DNA from 3 places in the Cernens ardua genome. Region 3 is predicted to be linked to each of the others. Evidence: predicted binding sites of a transcription regulator. Region 3 holds the regulator's gene; each other region holds the start of a gene.
What was found. Region 3 encodes LexA, which represses DNA repair genes until DNA is damaged. Its sites were predicted from a motif close to TACTGTNTANNTANACAGTA; they were not measured.
Positions count from the first base shown of each region.

Region 1: a site for LexA is predicted at 3,385-3,404, ahead of recA (recombinase RecA). Genes of this name have one in related genera too.
Region 2: a site for LexA is predicted at 2,968-2,987, ahead of LMG33818_RS04140 (LexA family protein). Genes of this name have one in related genera too.

Region 1 is NZ_JBPCZH010000001.1:985,096-990,725, reverse strand. It holds gene LMG33818_RS04220 (DNA polymerase II) at 1-1,749, shown strand, start outside; gene LMG33818_RS04215 (HdeD family acid-resistance protein) at 1,959-2,483, shown strand; gene LMG33818_RS04210 (CinA family protein) at 2,820-3,347, shown strand; gene recA (recombinase RecA) at 3,674-4,741, shown strand; gene LMG33818_RS04200 (regulatory protein RecX) at 5,135-5,630, shown strand, end outside.
Region 2 is NZ_JBPCZH010000001.1:970,169-975,798, reverse strand. It holds gene LMG33818_RS04155 (DnaJ C-terminal domain-containing protein) at 169-1,182, shown strand; gene LMG33818_RS04150 (chaperone modulator CbpM) at 1,188-1,520, shown strand; gene LMG33818_RS04145 (IMPACT family protein) at 1,673-2,299, opposite strand; gene LMG33818_RS04140 (LexA family protein) at 2,299-2,775, opposite strand; gene ccmA (cytochrome c biogenesis heme-transporting ATPase CcmA) at 3,515-4,198, shown strand; gene ccmB (heme exporter protein CcmB) at 4,199-4,897, shown strand; gene LMG33818_RS04125 (heme ABC transporter permease) at 5,090-5,630, shown strand, end outside.
Region 3 is NZ_JBPCZH010000001.1:357,787-363,416, forward strand. It holds gene LMG33818_RS01620 (phosphatidylglycerol lysyltransferase domain-containing protein) at 1-380, opposite strand, end outside; gene LMG33818_RS01625 (hypoxanthine-guanine phosphoribosyltransferase) at 457-993, opposite strand; gene nagZ (beta-N-acetylhexosaminidase) at 1,159-2,199, opposite strand; gene lexA (transcriptional repressor LexA) at 2,537-3,295, shown strand; gene LMG33818_RS01640 (hypothetical protein) at 3,883-4,125, opposite strand; gene LMG33818_RS01645 (DUF6586 family protein) at 4,381-4,830, opposite strand; gene topA (type I DNA topoisomerase) at 5,041-5,630, opposite strand, start outside.

The DNA.
Region 1 (5,630 bases), 630 kb from region 3:
GTTCTGATTGGCTGGAATGTGATTCAGTTTGATTTGCAAGTGCTGATCAAAGAGGCCAAAAGAGCTAATGTCCGGCTGGCCCTGGGGCGTGATGGCAGCGAGCCGGGGCTTCGAAAAGGCGGGGCGGGGGGTAAAAAAGTCTTTGCGGACATTGTTGGGCGTTTGGTCATTGATGGTATAGATGCCTTGAAAAGTGCGTTCTGGCACTTTCCGTCATTTAGTCTCGAAGCAGTGTCACAGACGTTATTGGGGGACGGCAAGGCGATTTCGACGCCCTATCAACGGTTGGACGAAATTCTGCGATTGTTTGCTGAAGACAAGGCCTCCCTTGCCATGTACAACCTGAAGGATTGTGAGCTGGTGACGCGGATTTTTGAACACACGGCGTTAATCACTTTTCTATTGGAACGGGCCAGTGTGACCGGGCTTGAAGCAGACAGAATGGGTGGTTCCGTTGCCGCTTTTTCTCATCTTTATTTACCGAAGATGCACCGTTTGGGCCGCGTTGCGCCGAGTGTAGGGGAGCAGGAAATCATGGCAAGCCCTGGTGGTTTTGTCATGGATTCGCGCCCCGGGCTTTATGATTCAGTGCTGGTGCTTGATTTCAAGAGCCTGTATCCCTCAATCATTCGCACCTTTTTGATTGATCCTGTTGGTTTGGTGGAAGGGCTGGCTACGGTACACGGCACGCAGAAGGCGGATGCAGGTCAGGAGGATCACGCCGAACTATCGATGACAACGGTCGAAGGGTACCGAGGGGCGCACTTTTCGCGTACGCATCATGCATTGCCTGCCATTATCGCGCAGTTATGGGAGGGGCGTGAAGAGGCCAAATCACAAGGTAATGTGCCTTTGTCGCAGGCACTGAAAATCATCATGAATGCATGTTATGGCGTGCTGGGCTCACCCTCTTGCCGTTTTTTCGATACGCGCCTGGCCTCTTCAATCACTTTGCGTGGACACGAAATCATTCAGCGAACCCGTGATTATATTGAAAGGCAGGGCGTCGATGTCATTTATGGTGACACGGATTCGGTATTTATCTGGCTAAAACGCCCGTACAGCGAAGAAGACGCGATGGTCTACGGCAAGGAACTGGTAAAGAAAGTCAATGCATGGTGGAAACAGACGCTGGCCGAAGAGCTTTGTGTGGAAAGTGTTTTGGAGCTTCAATATGAACGTCATTTCAGCCGTTTTTTAATGCCAACAATCAGGGGAACAAACGAAGGCAGCAAAAAACGTTATGCAGGGCTGGTGAAGCCACTTAACGCATCATCTGATGTCATTTTCAAAGGTCTGGAAACGGTGCGCAGTGACTGGACACCGCTGGCCCAACGCTTTCAACGTGAGCTCTATGCTCGAATATTCAAAAAACAGCCATATGTAGACTATGTCCGGGAATTCGTCGATCGTACCCGCCGCAGCGAATGGGAGGAGGACATGGTCTTCCGTAAGCGTATTCGGAGACCTCTATCCGAGTATAAACGCAATGTGCCACCTCAGGTCAGAGCAGCGATCATGGCGGATGAATACAATGTTGCCCATGGACGTCCTCAACAGTATCAACGCGGAGGCTGGATCAGTTATGTCATGACCGTCAATGGACCAGAGCCGCTGGAATGTCATTCTTCACCTCTGGATGTTGAATTGTATGTCATGCGCCAACTTAAACCTGTTGCTGACGGGATTTTACCATTTGTTGATGAGGACTTTGATACTCTCATCTCCGATCAAATCACGCTGTTGTAGCCTTATAGTTTTGCCGTCTTGTCGTGTTATAACCTTGTAGCTCTTGTTACCCAGTACTGAAGCGCACAGAATTTCCAATATCGTTGGATCCGTTAAGGCATTATTTTGCAAGTGGCACCAATATGGTTCATATGCATCAAAAAGAAGCGTACGCTTAGACTATCATTCGGATAACATCCAATTTTTGAAATGGCAATAAGGAATACATTATGAGCAATCCTATAGGCACACCCTCTTCATGGAAGTGGACACTTGGTATCGGCATCATCATGCTGATCATCGGTATTATCGCGATGGGGAATCTGGTCGCCACTACTGCTGTTTCCATCTACATTGTGGGAATTTTCATGTTGGTGGCAGGGGTGTTGCAGATCATTCATGGCTTTCAGCAACACAGCCATCGTGTTTTCTGGATTGTTGCCGGTCTTCTTTATGCCATAGCGGGCATATTGGCACTCAGCAATCCACTTGTATTTTCATCAGTCCTGACACTGTGGCTGGGAATCATGTTGATCTTTTCCGGTATTTCCCGATTATTCTCCCTGGGTGCGGTTCATAACAATCGAGGCTGGGTTATTGTCTCCAGTATCATTACGGCACTTCTGGGGATCATGCTGGTAGCGGGCTGGCCTGTCACTGGCCTCTGGGTTATCGGTATGTTCCTTGCATTTGACCTGCTCTTCCAGGGCATTAGCTTCATTCTGTTGGGATTATCCTTGAAGTCACGTTTCTGAAGCACAATGTCGTTATCTTCATGGGGCAGTTCAACGATCTAATCCTCTTGCGCACCCGTTTTCAGGTGTGAGTGCACGGGAGGGAGGTCGTAAGTGCTGTTGAATGCCTGATCGCATGCACGATTGTGTGAGATCAAGAGAATGCCTGGTGCGCATCGATTTCTGTGGGCAGGGGTGAGCTGGCATTTGTCTTGTATTTTCCCTGCTCACCTGATTCGCCCTAAAATTCTTTTGTTTGCTGCCGATAAAAGAGAGGCTGATAAGAAAGCATCCATAAGCGGGATTCAATGAAAGAGCAATGAAAGAGAAATGAAAGAGAAATGAAAGAGAGTAGACATGACATCGCCAGATACAGCAGATTCCACCCGGCTTATTGCCTTTCTACAGCAACACGCTGCTTTGGCTACGATAGTAGGGCAGCTCGCTTCGGATAAACAGTGGCAATTGACGACGGCTGAATCCTGTACCGGCGGCTGGGTTGCTGAGGCTATTACGGCAATCAGTGGCAGCTCTCAATGGTTTGAAACGGGCTACGTTACCTATTCCAATGCCACTAAACAACGTTTACTTGGTGTTAACGAATATGCTCTTGCAACCAAGGGAGCGGTAAGCGCCGAAGTGGTGGAGCAAATGGTCAAGGGGGCTTGTGAAGAAAGCGGTGCCGATCTGGGGGTTGCCATTAGCGGTATAGCAGGCCCAGGGGGAGGCTCGGTTGAAAAGCCCGTAGGCACAGTCTGGTTTGCCTGGGGCAATTGTTATCATCAGACATCCAGGAAATATCTTTTCGAAGGTGATCGCACAGGTATTCGTGCTCAGGCTGTATGCGTAGCTCTTCAAGGTTTCATTGAGTATTTGAAGCGCTGAAACAATGATTGGCAACATGAGGAAAATGGGGTTACAATGCTGTATATAAACACATGTATATAAACCCTGTTTCTCCTTCATCAGGATAACATCATGAAATGCACCGCTTGGCGACCGTAATAAGCGGTTAATGACAATAAGCGGTTGATGGCGCAGATAACAGCAATAGCTGATAGCTGATGCAAAATCGCCTGTTGCTATCGGCACAATGCGATAACGCTTTCAGGTATTCACTTTATCTCTCAAGTAGTTACTTTGTTTGTCAGGTAGTTACTTTATATAGTTTACGATCTTTTTATTACCGATCTTCATTACGGATATAGCACATGGCACAGGACGAAAATCGTAGCAAAGCGCTCAATGCGGCATTGTCGCAGATTGAAAAACAATTCGGCAAAGGTGCTGTCATGCGCATGGGAGAAGCGCCGCGTGTGACCATCCCTTCGGTTTCTACTGGCTCGCTTGGGCTGGATGTCGCGCTGGGAATCGGCGGCCTCCCGTATGGCCGTATTGTTGAAATTTACGGGCCTGAATCTTCTGGTAAAACCACGATTACTCTGTCCGTCATTGCACAGGCACAAAAGCAGGGTAAAACCTGTGCCTTCATTGATGCTGAGCATGCATTGGATCCCACCTACGCAGAAAAGTTGGGTGTCAATCTGGACGACCTGTTGATGTCTCAGCCAGACACTGGTGAACAGGCACTCGAAATCTGCGATATGCTGGTGCGTTCCGGTGGGGTAGACGTCATTATCGTTGACTCTGTAGCAGCACTAACACCACGTGCCGAAATCGAAGGCGAAATGGGTGATTCCCATGTGGGCTTGCAGGCACGTTTGATGTCTCAGGCACTGCGCAAGATTACCGGTCATATCAAGAGCGCCAACTGTCTGGTCATGTTTGTTAACCAGATTCGTATGAAAATCGGTGTCATGTTCGGTAGTCCCGAAACTACAACTGGCGGTAATGCGCTTAAATTTTATTCAAGTGTACGTTTGGACATTCGCCGTATCGGTTCAGTCAAGCAGGGCGATGAGGTTGTTGGTAATGAAACCCGCGTCAAAGTAGTGAAAAACAAGGTTGCACCTCCGTTCCGCCAGACAGAATTCCAGATCCTGTATGGACAGGGAATCTACCATGCCGGTGAGGTTGTGGATCTGGGTGTACAGTGTGGCCTGGTAGACAAGGCAGGTGCCTGGTACAGCTATAAGAACAACAAGATTGGTCAGGGGAAGGCTAATGCGGCGCAGTTCCTTACCGATAATCCCGAGATTATGGAAGAAATCGAGCAGCAGATTCGTGCTCAGCTATTGAATACGCCGAGTACGGAAGCGGAAGAGCAAGCCGATGTTGCTGATCCAGCTCTGAGCGAAGATCAGGATTCACTGCTGTAACGCTTTCGCCTTTCATTGTCGTGAAGGGAGATATGAGAGCTTTCAAAAAAGCGGCTTCACGACGAAATTAAAAAGCGTTGCCCAAAACGGAGTCTGTATGGCTCCGTTTTTGTATCTTTCTACCGCCCAAAGCATGCATTTTCATTTGTGGTCGTTTGGGTCTTGCTGTTTATTTTCAGACAGGGCGGCCTTTGATGAAGTTTTACAAGGTTAGCTCCGTCATCGTTTGATTGGTTGTTTCTTTTCTGAGAAACCGGACACAAAGCAAGTGGGACCAAATAGAGATAATGACGGATGAGGCATGAAGGCCACTATGTCTCTACGTAGATGTCTTGGATACAACAAGCGTCTGGACGGATAGGTCATGATGAAAAGATCATCGGAGGAGGTTAGATGAGTATAACAACGGAAAAGGATGAATTTTACCGGAATAATGATGTTAAAACCTCCCCGGAAGAGGATTTGTTTGTTACTGAATCAGCCCCAAGAAGAGCCTTGAGTGATGAGCGAGATCAGCCTTCTGCCTATGACCGAAGCATTATGCTGCTGGCACCGCGTGAACATTCGGTATTTGAACTAAAGCGAAAACTGAAAACGCATGCATATCCAGAGGCAGACATTGATGAAGCCATTGCGATGCTACAACGGGATGGGCTGCAATCGGATGAGCGTTTTTGCGAGATTTTTGTCAGGTCACGAAGTGCGAGGGGGCAGGGACCGATCAAGATAGAAGCCGGCCTGCGTGAGCGTGGTGTGTCATCAGCATTGATCTCAATGGCGATTGAAGCCGCCGAAGTTGATTGGCAAATTCTGGCACGAGAAGCGCTGGAGAAAAAATTCGGTCAGCCGCCTGCGTCATTGAAGGAAAAATCAAAACAGCTTCGATTCC
Region 2 (5,630 bases), 610 kb from region 3:
ATCCTTGAAAGACGAGGCATACGGGTAGGTTATTGGACAATTCGCTATCGATCATGATCGTAGGTGTTTTGAAATAATGTGTTCCCAGCATAGTATGCAAAAAAGGATCACCCCTATTGATGATCACGTTCGAGCAAAGAATGTGGTTCCAACGGAATAAGAGGGCATATGGAATTCAAGGATTACTATGCTGTTCTTGGTGTCGCAGAAGATGCCGATACCAAGGATATCAAGAAAGCGTATCGTAAATTGGCGCGCAAATATCATCCCGATGTGAGCAAAGAGGCGAATGCCGAAGAGAAATTCAAAGAGATTGGTGAAGCCTACGATGTCCTGAGTGATTCTGAAAAACGCGCTGAATATGACCAGCTGAAACGCTATGGCAACCGAGGTGGCGAGCAATTCCAGAGGCCGCCGAATTGGGAATCGGCCGGTGCGGGGCAGGGTGGATTTACTGGCGGTGCAGAAGATTTTTCCGACTTCTTCGAGTCCGTTTTTGGCGGTCGTGGTGGCCGTGCTGGTGCGCGAGGATTCGGCGGAGGAGGTTTTGGTGCCGAAGACTTTGGGTCAGCCGGATTCGGTGGTGGAGGGTTTGGCTCTCAATCTCGCTCACAGGCCGGGCAGGATGTCGAGCTTGAGCTACCGGTCTTTCTGGAAGAAGTGGTTTCCAATGAACCCAAAGAGGTGCGCTTCACGCTACGAACACAAGATGAACAGGGGCGCCCCAAGGATATAGAAAAAAGCCTCAAGGTTCGTGTGCCCAAAGGTGTCAGCGATGGTGAGCGTGTTCGCCTAAAAGGGCAGGGTGGCCCTGGTATCAACGGTGGTGAGGCGGGCGACCTTTATCTCAAGGTCAAGTTTGCTCCGCATCCCGTGTTCGACGTTAATGAGCATGATTTGATTTTGACCGTGCCGTTGGCACCCTGGGAAGCGGCATTGGGAACCAAGGTAGAAATTCCGACGTTGAGTGGTCACCTGCAATTGACTATTCCTCCCAATAGTCGCTCCGGGGCGCGGATGCGTTTGAAAGGAAAAGGATTACCGGGGCGCAAAGGGGATGGCGATCTTTATGCACAGCTGAAGATTGTGTTGCCTGAACGTGGTGCTGAAGGGGATGAAGAGGCCTGGAAGTCGCTGGCTGAACATCACAAGCACTTCAACCCACGTGAAAAATGGAGTTAATGGTCATGGCTTTTACATCTACAGATTTTACAACCTCAGTAGAGCGGGTTGATTTCGATGAGTTACGTCGCCGCACTGCGGTACCCAGCGCTACCCTCATTACTATCGTGGAGCACGGTATCATTGAGCCTGTCGGACACGAACCAGAACAGTGGACATTCGGTGTGGACGCTGTGGTAGTGGTACGTCGGGTGCTAAGGTTACGGCATGAGCTGGAGCTGGATTGGCAAGGGGCAGCGTTGGCCGATGAGTTGATCGAGGAGAACCGGCGCCTACGTATCGCCAATGAACGCCTGGAGCAACGTTTGTCCCGCTGGGTGGATTTATCCTCTGAATGAGAGGGTGCATGGTGCTTCTGATGCTATTGGAGCGAGGTTCCACCAGCGGTAGACGGAACCCACTAAGCTTATGAGTCAGGGGCCTTACCCGTATCAGGTATCGAAAAGCTCGAGGCAAAATGCTCGGGCTTTTTTACGTTTGGCCAGGGATATTACTCCAGCAATACGGCCGGTTGGTTTAATTCCAGATTGAGATCATTAATATCCATTGGCGTATCGCTGGGCCAAACGAGCTGTAAGGTAGCCCCTTGGGCCTGATAATCAACGGTGTTAATGATACCGCCGTGACGTTCGATCCAGCGTCTGGCGGTATATTCGTCGCTGAAATCTGTCAGGAGTTGTTTTTCTTCCCGGCGGACAAAAGGCACAAGGGGTAGTGTCTCAAGCGCCATCAGGGCTGCTTTGGTATAGGCACGCACAAGGCCGCCTGTGCCCAGTTTGATCCCGCCAAAATAGCGAATGACAACACAGCCTACCTGCCCCAGACCACTTCCTTCCAGCACCTGGTAAATGGGCCGTCCGGCGGTACCTCCGGGTTCACCATCGTCCGAGAAGCCAATAGCGGTTTGCTCCCCCGGAGGGCCTGCGATGAACGCACTGCAGTGATGGCGCGCATCAGCGTAATGTTCACGTGCCAAATGAAGCAGTGCATGAGCTTCTTCTACTGATTCACAACGCGCCACCCAGGCAATGAAATGGCTTTTATTGACTTCAAATGCTGCGGTATGCGGGGTTTCCACTGTTGCCCGGGGAACGTCAAATCGGTAAAGGGTACTCATCAAGCGGCCTGTGCAGGACGGCGCGCCACTCCCATTACCAGACCCAGCACCTGAATATCCCCATTTTTCAGATAAATGGGGCGCATGGATTGATTGGCAGGCTGAAGGCGAACGCCCGTCTTTTCGATATAAAGTTTCTTGAGGGTGACTTCCTGATTATTGATCAGGACGACAGCCGTTTCACCATTTTCGGCGGACTCTGTCTTTTCAATGATAATGATATCACCATCGAAGATGTTACAGTCGATCATCGAGTTGCCGCGCACTTTCAGGGCATAGGTATTTCGACGCACGAGCTCTGAGGGGACGGCAATACGTTCTTCATTCAGGCAGGCTTCAATGGGCATACCCGCCGATATCGTTCCCAATAACGGGATATCCGTCAATGTTTGGGCATCTATAGGGCACCATGCCTCAGCATTCAGGGGGACATTCTTTTTGCGGTTATAAAAAAGAGACTCAGTTGCCATGTTCATCAGATTCTCCATAAGGTGTAAACACTAAACCGGCGTCAAAAGCGCTGCGATTTACTGAAACCGTGTCCTGGCGGGGCAAATGACATGAATAACGAGTGCAGTGAGTGCCTGACACGATGCTGGAGCACGCTGGTAGAAAGAAGCATGCTGACAGGAATGACATGCTATGACGATCCTGTTTGAGATACAGAGTACTGTATGGGTAAACAGTTGTCGAGAACGTAAAAGTAAAAATTATGGGCGCTGGTTCCACGCAACTATCTTCATCGGCATTAAAGTCCTTATATATGAAAACGTTATGTTTTCTTTGGACGAAAAAAGCCTCTTTGAAAACATTCACAAAAATCATGGTCAACGTGCAGGATGTGAGAGGGTTCTGGAAAAGTCTGTTTTGGATAGGTGCCCATACCTACAAGTTCACGTCGTTGAAAGTAATCGTCCAGGCGACTTTGCTGAGTGATGACGTATGTATTTCATCAAGTATTAGCGAAATATAATCTTTTTTAAGTTAATGGCGCCTTGTGCATTTACATCGGGTAGAGAGCCGAGAAGAATAGGCGTATTATTGGCAGCCAATTTGAATTTATCCTGTTTTGAATCTGTTAGCTGTTGCCATGGTAGTTCATGTTTGGTGAGGTTTACCTGCTTTCATCATGCAGTGTGTGCATCTCGCAAAGTTCTGATACTGAGCTCCCTCTGTATGACTCAGCCTTTTTCCAGTGGAGTTTACCTTTTGACCGTGCATTTTCGTGCTGAGTCGTTGGGGTGTGAACGTGATGACCGTCCTCTTTTTACTGATCTGAATTTTACATTCGAATCAGGGCAGTTGTTATGGATCGAAGGGCCCAACGGAAGCGGTAAAACTACCCTGCTGAAAATCCTGAGTGGGCAATTTGCCGACTATCAGGGCACGTTGTTCTGGAAAGGAAAGCCGCTGAATCGCTACGCACAGGCACTGAAAAGTGACCTCCTTTATTTGGGCCATCACTCTGGTGTTAAAGGGGTATTGAGCCCGCTGGAAAACCTCGAGTGGTATCAGGCCCTTGGTGAACACAATCCATCCACGGCTGAAGCACTGCGCTGGCAGGCACTGGAAAAAGTGGGGCTTTTGGGGTTTGAAGAAGTGCCAGTTGAGCGGTTGTCAGCTGGGCAGCAGCGCCGTGTGGCTCTGGCGCGTTTGCACCTTGAGGAAAAGGCCTTGTGGATACTGGATGAGCCCTTCACGGCAATCGATATCCATGGGGTGGCGTTGTTGGAACGCTGGATTGCAGAGCACCGCGATAAGGGGGGGGCTGTGTTGGTTACAACACACCATCCTCTGGGGCTGGATGAACGAGTGGAACGGATACGGCTTGATGGACGAGGTGGACATACACTGGAAAACAGCCATTCCGTTCAGATTCGAGTAGGGGAGGCGCACTGAATGTCCACCTCCGAACCTCGAATGGGGCTCAGGCAAGCGTTTATTGCTGTGTTGAAGCGTGAGTTACTCCTCCGTTTTCGTCATCATCAGGATCTGGTCGGGCCTCTGCTGTTTTTTGTACTGGTGGTTATCCTGTTTCCATTGGGATTGGGGCCAGATTCTCATCAATTGAGGAATATTGCGCCTGGGCTCTTATGGGTAGCCGCCTTGCTCGCCATGTTGCTTTCACTTGATGGACTGTTCCGTTCGGACCATGAAGATGGCACGTTGGAGCAGCTATTGTTGTCGGCGCATCCGGTTGCGCCGCTGGTACTGGCAAAGGTGATAGCCCACTGGCTGGTAACAGGTTTTGTACTGGCGATTTTCTCACCCATATTCGGCAGTATGTTGGGATTGCCTTTCACTGATGGCTGGGCGTTGGTGGTAACGCTATTGCTGGGAAGTGCCACGCTCAGTTTGGTTGGGGCCATTGCGGCTGCGTTAACGTTAGGCATCAAACGGGGCGGTCTTTTACTTTCCCTCATGGTATTACCCCTTTATATCCCTGTACTGATATTTGGCGCGGGAGCCGCACAGTTGGCGATCGAGAATGTACCTATTGGGCCGCAATTGGCGATAATGGGGGCCATGTTTGCGATTGCGTTGGGGCTGGCTCCCTGGGCGACTTCCGCCTCATTGAGGCTAACGCTTGCCGATTGACAAGAGCGTATTTGTAGAAATTGATTCATAGAAAAAGGTATCGCATTGCTGTCGAGAGCGCTGCATGCCGAAGAAATAAAAGTGGAAAATAAAAAATTGCGGGCCGCAGCAGGCAACGCAAGAGACAAATCAATCCTTATAATGACCAGGATTGATAAAACGTGAAACTGGCAGCGCAGGATATGATGGTCGATGTGGCAATTCATACATAAATGGGGCTCTCCCAAATGGTTTTATACGAAAACGGGCCCCTGGTTACCGTGGTTGTGGGGAGCGTCCCTGATAACTATCCTGATCGGAAGTGTATGGGGGTTAGCGATCGCCCCACCTGATCGTTATCAGCACGATTCCGAACGCATACTTTATGTTCATGTGCCAACAGCGATGCTGGCGCAGTCCTGTTTTGCCGTAATGGCGGTCGCTGCGGTTATTTATCTGGTCTGGAAGATCAAACTGGCTGATGTTGCTGCCTACGTTGTCGCACCTTTTGGCGCCACGATGACATTCGCGGCCCTTTTCTCCGGCTCGGTGTGGGGTATTCCTACTTGGGGAACCTGGTGGGTATGGGATGCCCGGTTGACCTCCATGCTGATCCAGCTCTTCATTTATTTGGGAATTATCGGGCTTCGTGCCAGCTTTGCGAGCCGTGATAGTGGTGCCAAGGCGGCTGCCATTCTGACGCTAGTGGGGGTCGTCAACCTTCCGATCATCAAATATTCGGTTGTCTGGTGGA
Region 3 (5,630 bases):
TGTCGAAAGTAGAGCCGACATCGTACGGCACCACCGGAAAGCATGGATAACCCAATGGCATTGCCAATGGCCGAGGCACAGGTCCCGCCCATGACCATCACAGTCGAGGGAAGCCCTTTAACCCCGGCATAACGCAGCGCCGACCACTCGTACCCCACCAGCATAAGATAACTGAACATGGCGGCACCCATGGCCCCAGCCACTTCCAGTACAGAGACATTCAAGAAGGCATGCTTTAAAAGATGGGGGTTGACTTCATGCAACAGTCGCCAACAGACAGTAACCGCCAGACCAAACACCACTAGCGTCACCGCTATTCCCAGCGCATGACGATAACGCGCAACAAGGCCGCGTACTCGTGTGAATGGACTATCAGACATGACAATCAAACCGGTATTCTATAGAAATAATAAAAACATTAGCCGTTCTGTACGAAATCATGGCCGCAGTCAATACTTAGAGCCCTTTGGGCGCAAAGATACCGGGCGCATTTCGCCAATACCCTTTGTAATCCATGCCAAAACCAAACACGTAACGGTCTTCCACGGTCAATTCACAATAGTCTGGCTTGAGACCTTCTACCGCTTTTCTATCGTGAGCCTTGTCCAGCAGGACGGCCGTCGAAACACTCGCTGCTCCGGCCTTTTTGAAGTGCTCGATAATCGCCGCTAACGTCGCACCTTCATCAAGGATATCATCCACAATAACGACATGACGCCCAGCTGCAGGACTCTCAGGAGACACACGCCAGAACAACTGCCCTCCACGAAGCTCGTTACGATACCGGGTTGCATGCAGGTAATCGATCTCAAGGGGAAATTCCAGACGTGTCAGCAGGTGGCCCGCTGTAATCAGTCCACCGTTCATGACGCTATAAAAGATGGGCAATTTATCGTGGAATTGGCGAGTCAGTTTCTCTGCCATGGTATCCAGTGCCTGTTCGATGCGTTGCAGGGACACCAGACAATCAGCTTCGTCCATCAGCTGCTTCATTTGCGTGGAAATTGTAGCGGTATCAATCGATTCGGATGTGGGCATAATACGTAATGACTGTGTTTTGTTTAGCATAAGTGGCATACAGGCGAACGGGGTGATGCTGACACCTGTAGAGCCTGTAAAAAGAGGTGATTTTATCAACCCCGTGGATTATAAGAAAAACTAATAGCCATATTCACTGGCTGTTTTATTCAATGTATGGTGCGCCTCCAACCAGCGCGCATTATTCGCGAGCGCAGACAGCGCAGGTCTCTCCCGGGTATATCGCAATGCGTTCAACCGTTGCATGCTTCCATGCGGCTGGATACCCGCCGTGGCAGTAGCTTCCAGTACGGCCTCTGCTGCAGGTCGATCATTGCACATCAGCACCATGTCACACCCTGCTGCCAATGCCTTTTCTGCACGGGACACCGGGCCACCGGCAAAATGAGCCCCTTGCATACTCATGTCATCCGAAAGGATGGCCCCATCGAAATTCAGTGCTTCGCGTAAATACGTTAACCATTTGCTGGAAAACCCTGCCGGTTCCTCAGAGAAGTCAGGATAGCGTACATGTGCCGGCATGACACCTGACAAACGTGTTGCCAAACGCGCAAAGGGAATCAAATCATGCCTTTCAAGGGTTGTAAAAGGACGAGGATCAACCGGCATCTCCAGATGTGAATCAGCCACCACGCCTCCATGGCCGGGATAATGCTTGCCAATCCCGGGCATCCCCCCTTCATTCAAGCCGGTAATCAACGCACCAGCCAACGTAACAACATGCTCTGGATTGGATGAGAATGAGCGCTCCCCAATGACCTTGCTACGATTGTCATCCACATCCAGCACCGGAGCGAACGTAAAATCAAACCCACAGGCGGCCAGTTCCTGAGACATCAGCCAACCGGTATCCCTGACAAGAGACAGCGTTTTATCAGGGGTCTCTATATACAGTGATTCAAACGAACACATGGGGGGTATATGCGTAAGCCCTTCACGCAGCCGTTGAACGCGCCCTCCCTCATGATCTACCGCAATCAGGATATCAGGGCGTACCGCACGAATATCATCACAGAGTGCTCTGGTTTGCTCGGGTGAAGTCATGTTACGGGCAAACAGGATGATTGCACCGACAGAAGGATGGCGCAAAATCTGCCGATCCCCCTCATCCAATGAGGTAGAACCGACATCAATCATGATTGGACCCGGTGCAGCACGCATGAAACGCTCCTTGTCAAGGTGTACCGATTTTCCCTGTTTATGACTATGCCATGGCACACATTGGTATGCGCAGAATGTCTGAACTCACCATAGCCCGAGGAAGACGTACGATAAACACAAAAGATAATGGAGCGCTATTCTAGCGTTTCATGAAGGAAGGTACACGTAGAAATTAAATCTGATAGGCTTGGGGAGTGTCACCTCGAAATGACTACAGGCAATCCGGGAAAACAACAAAACATTCGGGGATTAAGTTCTATAACAGCAATTGGACTTGCACTGTCAGCAATACTGGATACAATTACAGCTATTATTGATACAGCATAGGTTAATGGCAATGACCCGACCCCTTACGCGCCGCCAACAGGAAGTTCTTGACCTCATCACCGAAACGGTGGCGACCCACGGGTATCCCCCCACTCGTGCAGAAATTGCCCGATCTCTCGGTTTTCGTTCGGCCAATGCTGCAGAAGAACATTTGAAAGCGCTAAAACGTAAAGGTGTTATCGAGATGATACCGGGGGCTTCCCGTGGTATCAGGGTCGTATCATCCCATCTTGCAAAAACGCAAGGCGGGGATGAAAAAAATGCTGATAAAAGAAGTACCGATAAAAAAGGCGCACCCTCTTCGCAACATACCACCGCAAAATTTGTAACTCCCCAGCAGGAGGCTGCCAATGCATCTGATGCTCCGGCTGCCGAGGGGCTTGCCATCATAGGGCAGGTAGCTGCCGGTAGCCCGGTATTGGCACAGGAGCATGTAGATCGCTATTGCCCACTTCCGCCGACCTTTTTCTCACCGAAGGCAGACTATCTTCTTCGGGTCAAAGGGCTCTCCATGCAGGATATCGGGATTTTGGATGGCGACTTGCTCGCTGTCCATCGTACCAGTGATGTTCGCAATGGACAGATTGTGGTTGCTCGTATTGGCGAAGACGTCACCGTCAAACGCTTTGAGCGTAAAGGCAGTAAAATACGTCTGTTGGCTGAAAACGCTGACTTTGCTCCTATTGAGGTAGATCCAAGCCAGGGCTTCGAAATAGAAGGCATTGGTGTAGGTGTTATTCGAGGAGATCAAGGCAGCGGCTTACACTAAAACGAGGCATTATCGGTTTCACTACTAGTTACCGGTTTCACTCACTATAAGTGCAGGCCCAACACTCCCTGGCCGTGTGCCTGGGGGTGCTTCAATGATTACCCACTATTCCCCCTCTACCGCCCCCCCCTAAAGCTCTCTTGAATACAGCTTCACGTTACTGGCCCCGCAGACAATTTTCCCAATATTTTTTCATACCACTCCTTATTCATAACCTCTGCGACTCATTGTAGGCTGGTCGCTATATATACATATACATTGACCAGCCATTGTGATCATGAAAGGGAGATATCAAGCAATCATTACGGATGAAATAATCACCTTCATCGGTATCATGCCGAGTTAACCTGTGTAGCAAAATTCTTGAGAAAGCCGTGAATGACTTGACATCACATTAACGGAATATGCTAACAATGAAGCGTAGAAGCGTAGAAGCGTAGAAGCGTAGAAGCGTAGAAGCGGAGAAGCGTAGAAGCGTAGAAGCGTAGAAGCGGAGAAGCGGAGAAGCGTAGAAGCGGAGAAGCGGAGAAACGGAGAAGCCAATATGCAGTGAATCATTCAGGATGATTCACTGCCAACAATCATGATCAATGCACTGTGACGTTATCACTTAACTCCTCGACCACTTCACCCTCTTCCCACAGTTTTGTGCGGGTAATGGCATGATCGATCATTTCACGCGCCACCTGAAAACGCGAATCACGTAGTAATTCCAGTGCATCCTTGGAAAAGCGCACACTGACCAGCGCTTCACCTTCCCCCTCGGAGGGACGCAAAACCACCTCGCCATCAGGCAGTTCAACGATCTCAAGAATCGCAGTTTCAGACATTTTTCACCTCTTCGATAAGTTGAGCCATTCTGACACAAAAAAGCGTCGGCACCTCAACTCGCGTGCAGTTTCGACTTCACAGCGTTTATAAAAATGCTCTCTTTTCGTACTCATGACACTTGATATCCACTCGCACAGATAATCATCAGCGAGAAGGCAAACACAGAGCGTACAAGGAAAAGGAATGGATAAACGGCAAGCCAGATAACCTGATAATAACATTGTCCGTCGACAAACGACAAAGGTCAGATGACATTACCACTCTTCAGCACCTTGCCGAAGTTCACTGGTCAATGCCTTCAAGTGCTTCAGTAGTGCCTGGAGGGGGACCGCATTGACATCGCTTTGGATCATGCCTGAGTTGACAGGTTGAGCAGTGGAGAGGCGCAACAGCCGCCCAAGGCGTGAATCCAATACATGCAGCTCGCCTTGCGGCGTCAGCAATGCAGAGTACAGACGATGAAGATCCCCCCCTTCCGAATAATAGCGGGAGAGAAACTGGCGCCAATCAGTGCCAACATGTTCGCTGGGTTTGATAAATTCAGCAATCAGAGAGGCAATCCCCCGTTCAATCAATGCCGCAGCACCCTCTTCCAACGCGTCAGGCAATGGCCCGACAGACGCTCCGGAACGCTGCTGATCAGCCTCTTTCAGCAAACTTTCAGCATGGTAAAACCAGCGATTGGTTTGACGCGCGGTTTCCATTGGAAAATCCCCGATACTTCGTCGAAGCGACTGGCAAGTACTGCTCACTCAGATGCATGGATCTTACGCCGAGCAGCAATTGATGTGCCCACCATCAACTTGCGACATGATACTTACAGGAGAAGCCTCTACCGCATGATGAATTATTCAATCAAATGGGGAGGCCCCAGAAAAAAGATCATCAATTCCGATTATTTCTATGGGTGACCGTTATTTCTTTGGCTTACGTTTATCCTCAACGTGCCATTTACCCTCGCTGTAAGTTGCACGCCAGCCGGTTGCCTTACCATCACGCTCGGTCATGATGAATTGCGCCTTGTTCTTGCGCGAAAAGCGAATCTGCGTGGGCAGTTTATCCGGGTCCTGCTGTGGTGCTTCCAGCAGGAAATGATACTTTTCAGGCAATTGATCCTTGTGGGGAATCAGCTCTTTCACCAGAGGGGCACGTGTCTCGCGATTTTTCGGGAATCCACTGGCAGCAAGGAACAGGCCACTGGCGCCATCACGCAGCACATAGTGATCTTCGACCTTTTGACACGCCAGCTCTGGCATATCGATCGGATCCATCTTGGGTGGAGCTGGCTGTCCATTCTTCAACAGTTTACGGGTATTACCACAAGCCTCATTGGTACAAGCGAAATACTTGCCGAAACGGCCCGAGCGCAACTGCATTTCTGATCCACATTTGTCACACTCCAGCGTAGGACCATCATACCCCTTGAGCTTGAAATGGCCCTTTTCGATTTCGTAATACCCGTCATCATCATTGCTGAGGTACAACTTGCGATGCTCATCAATCA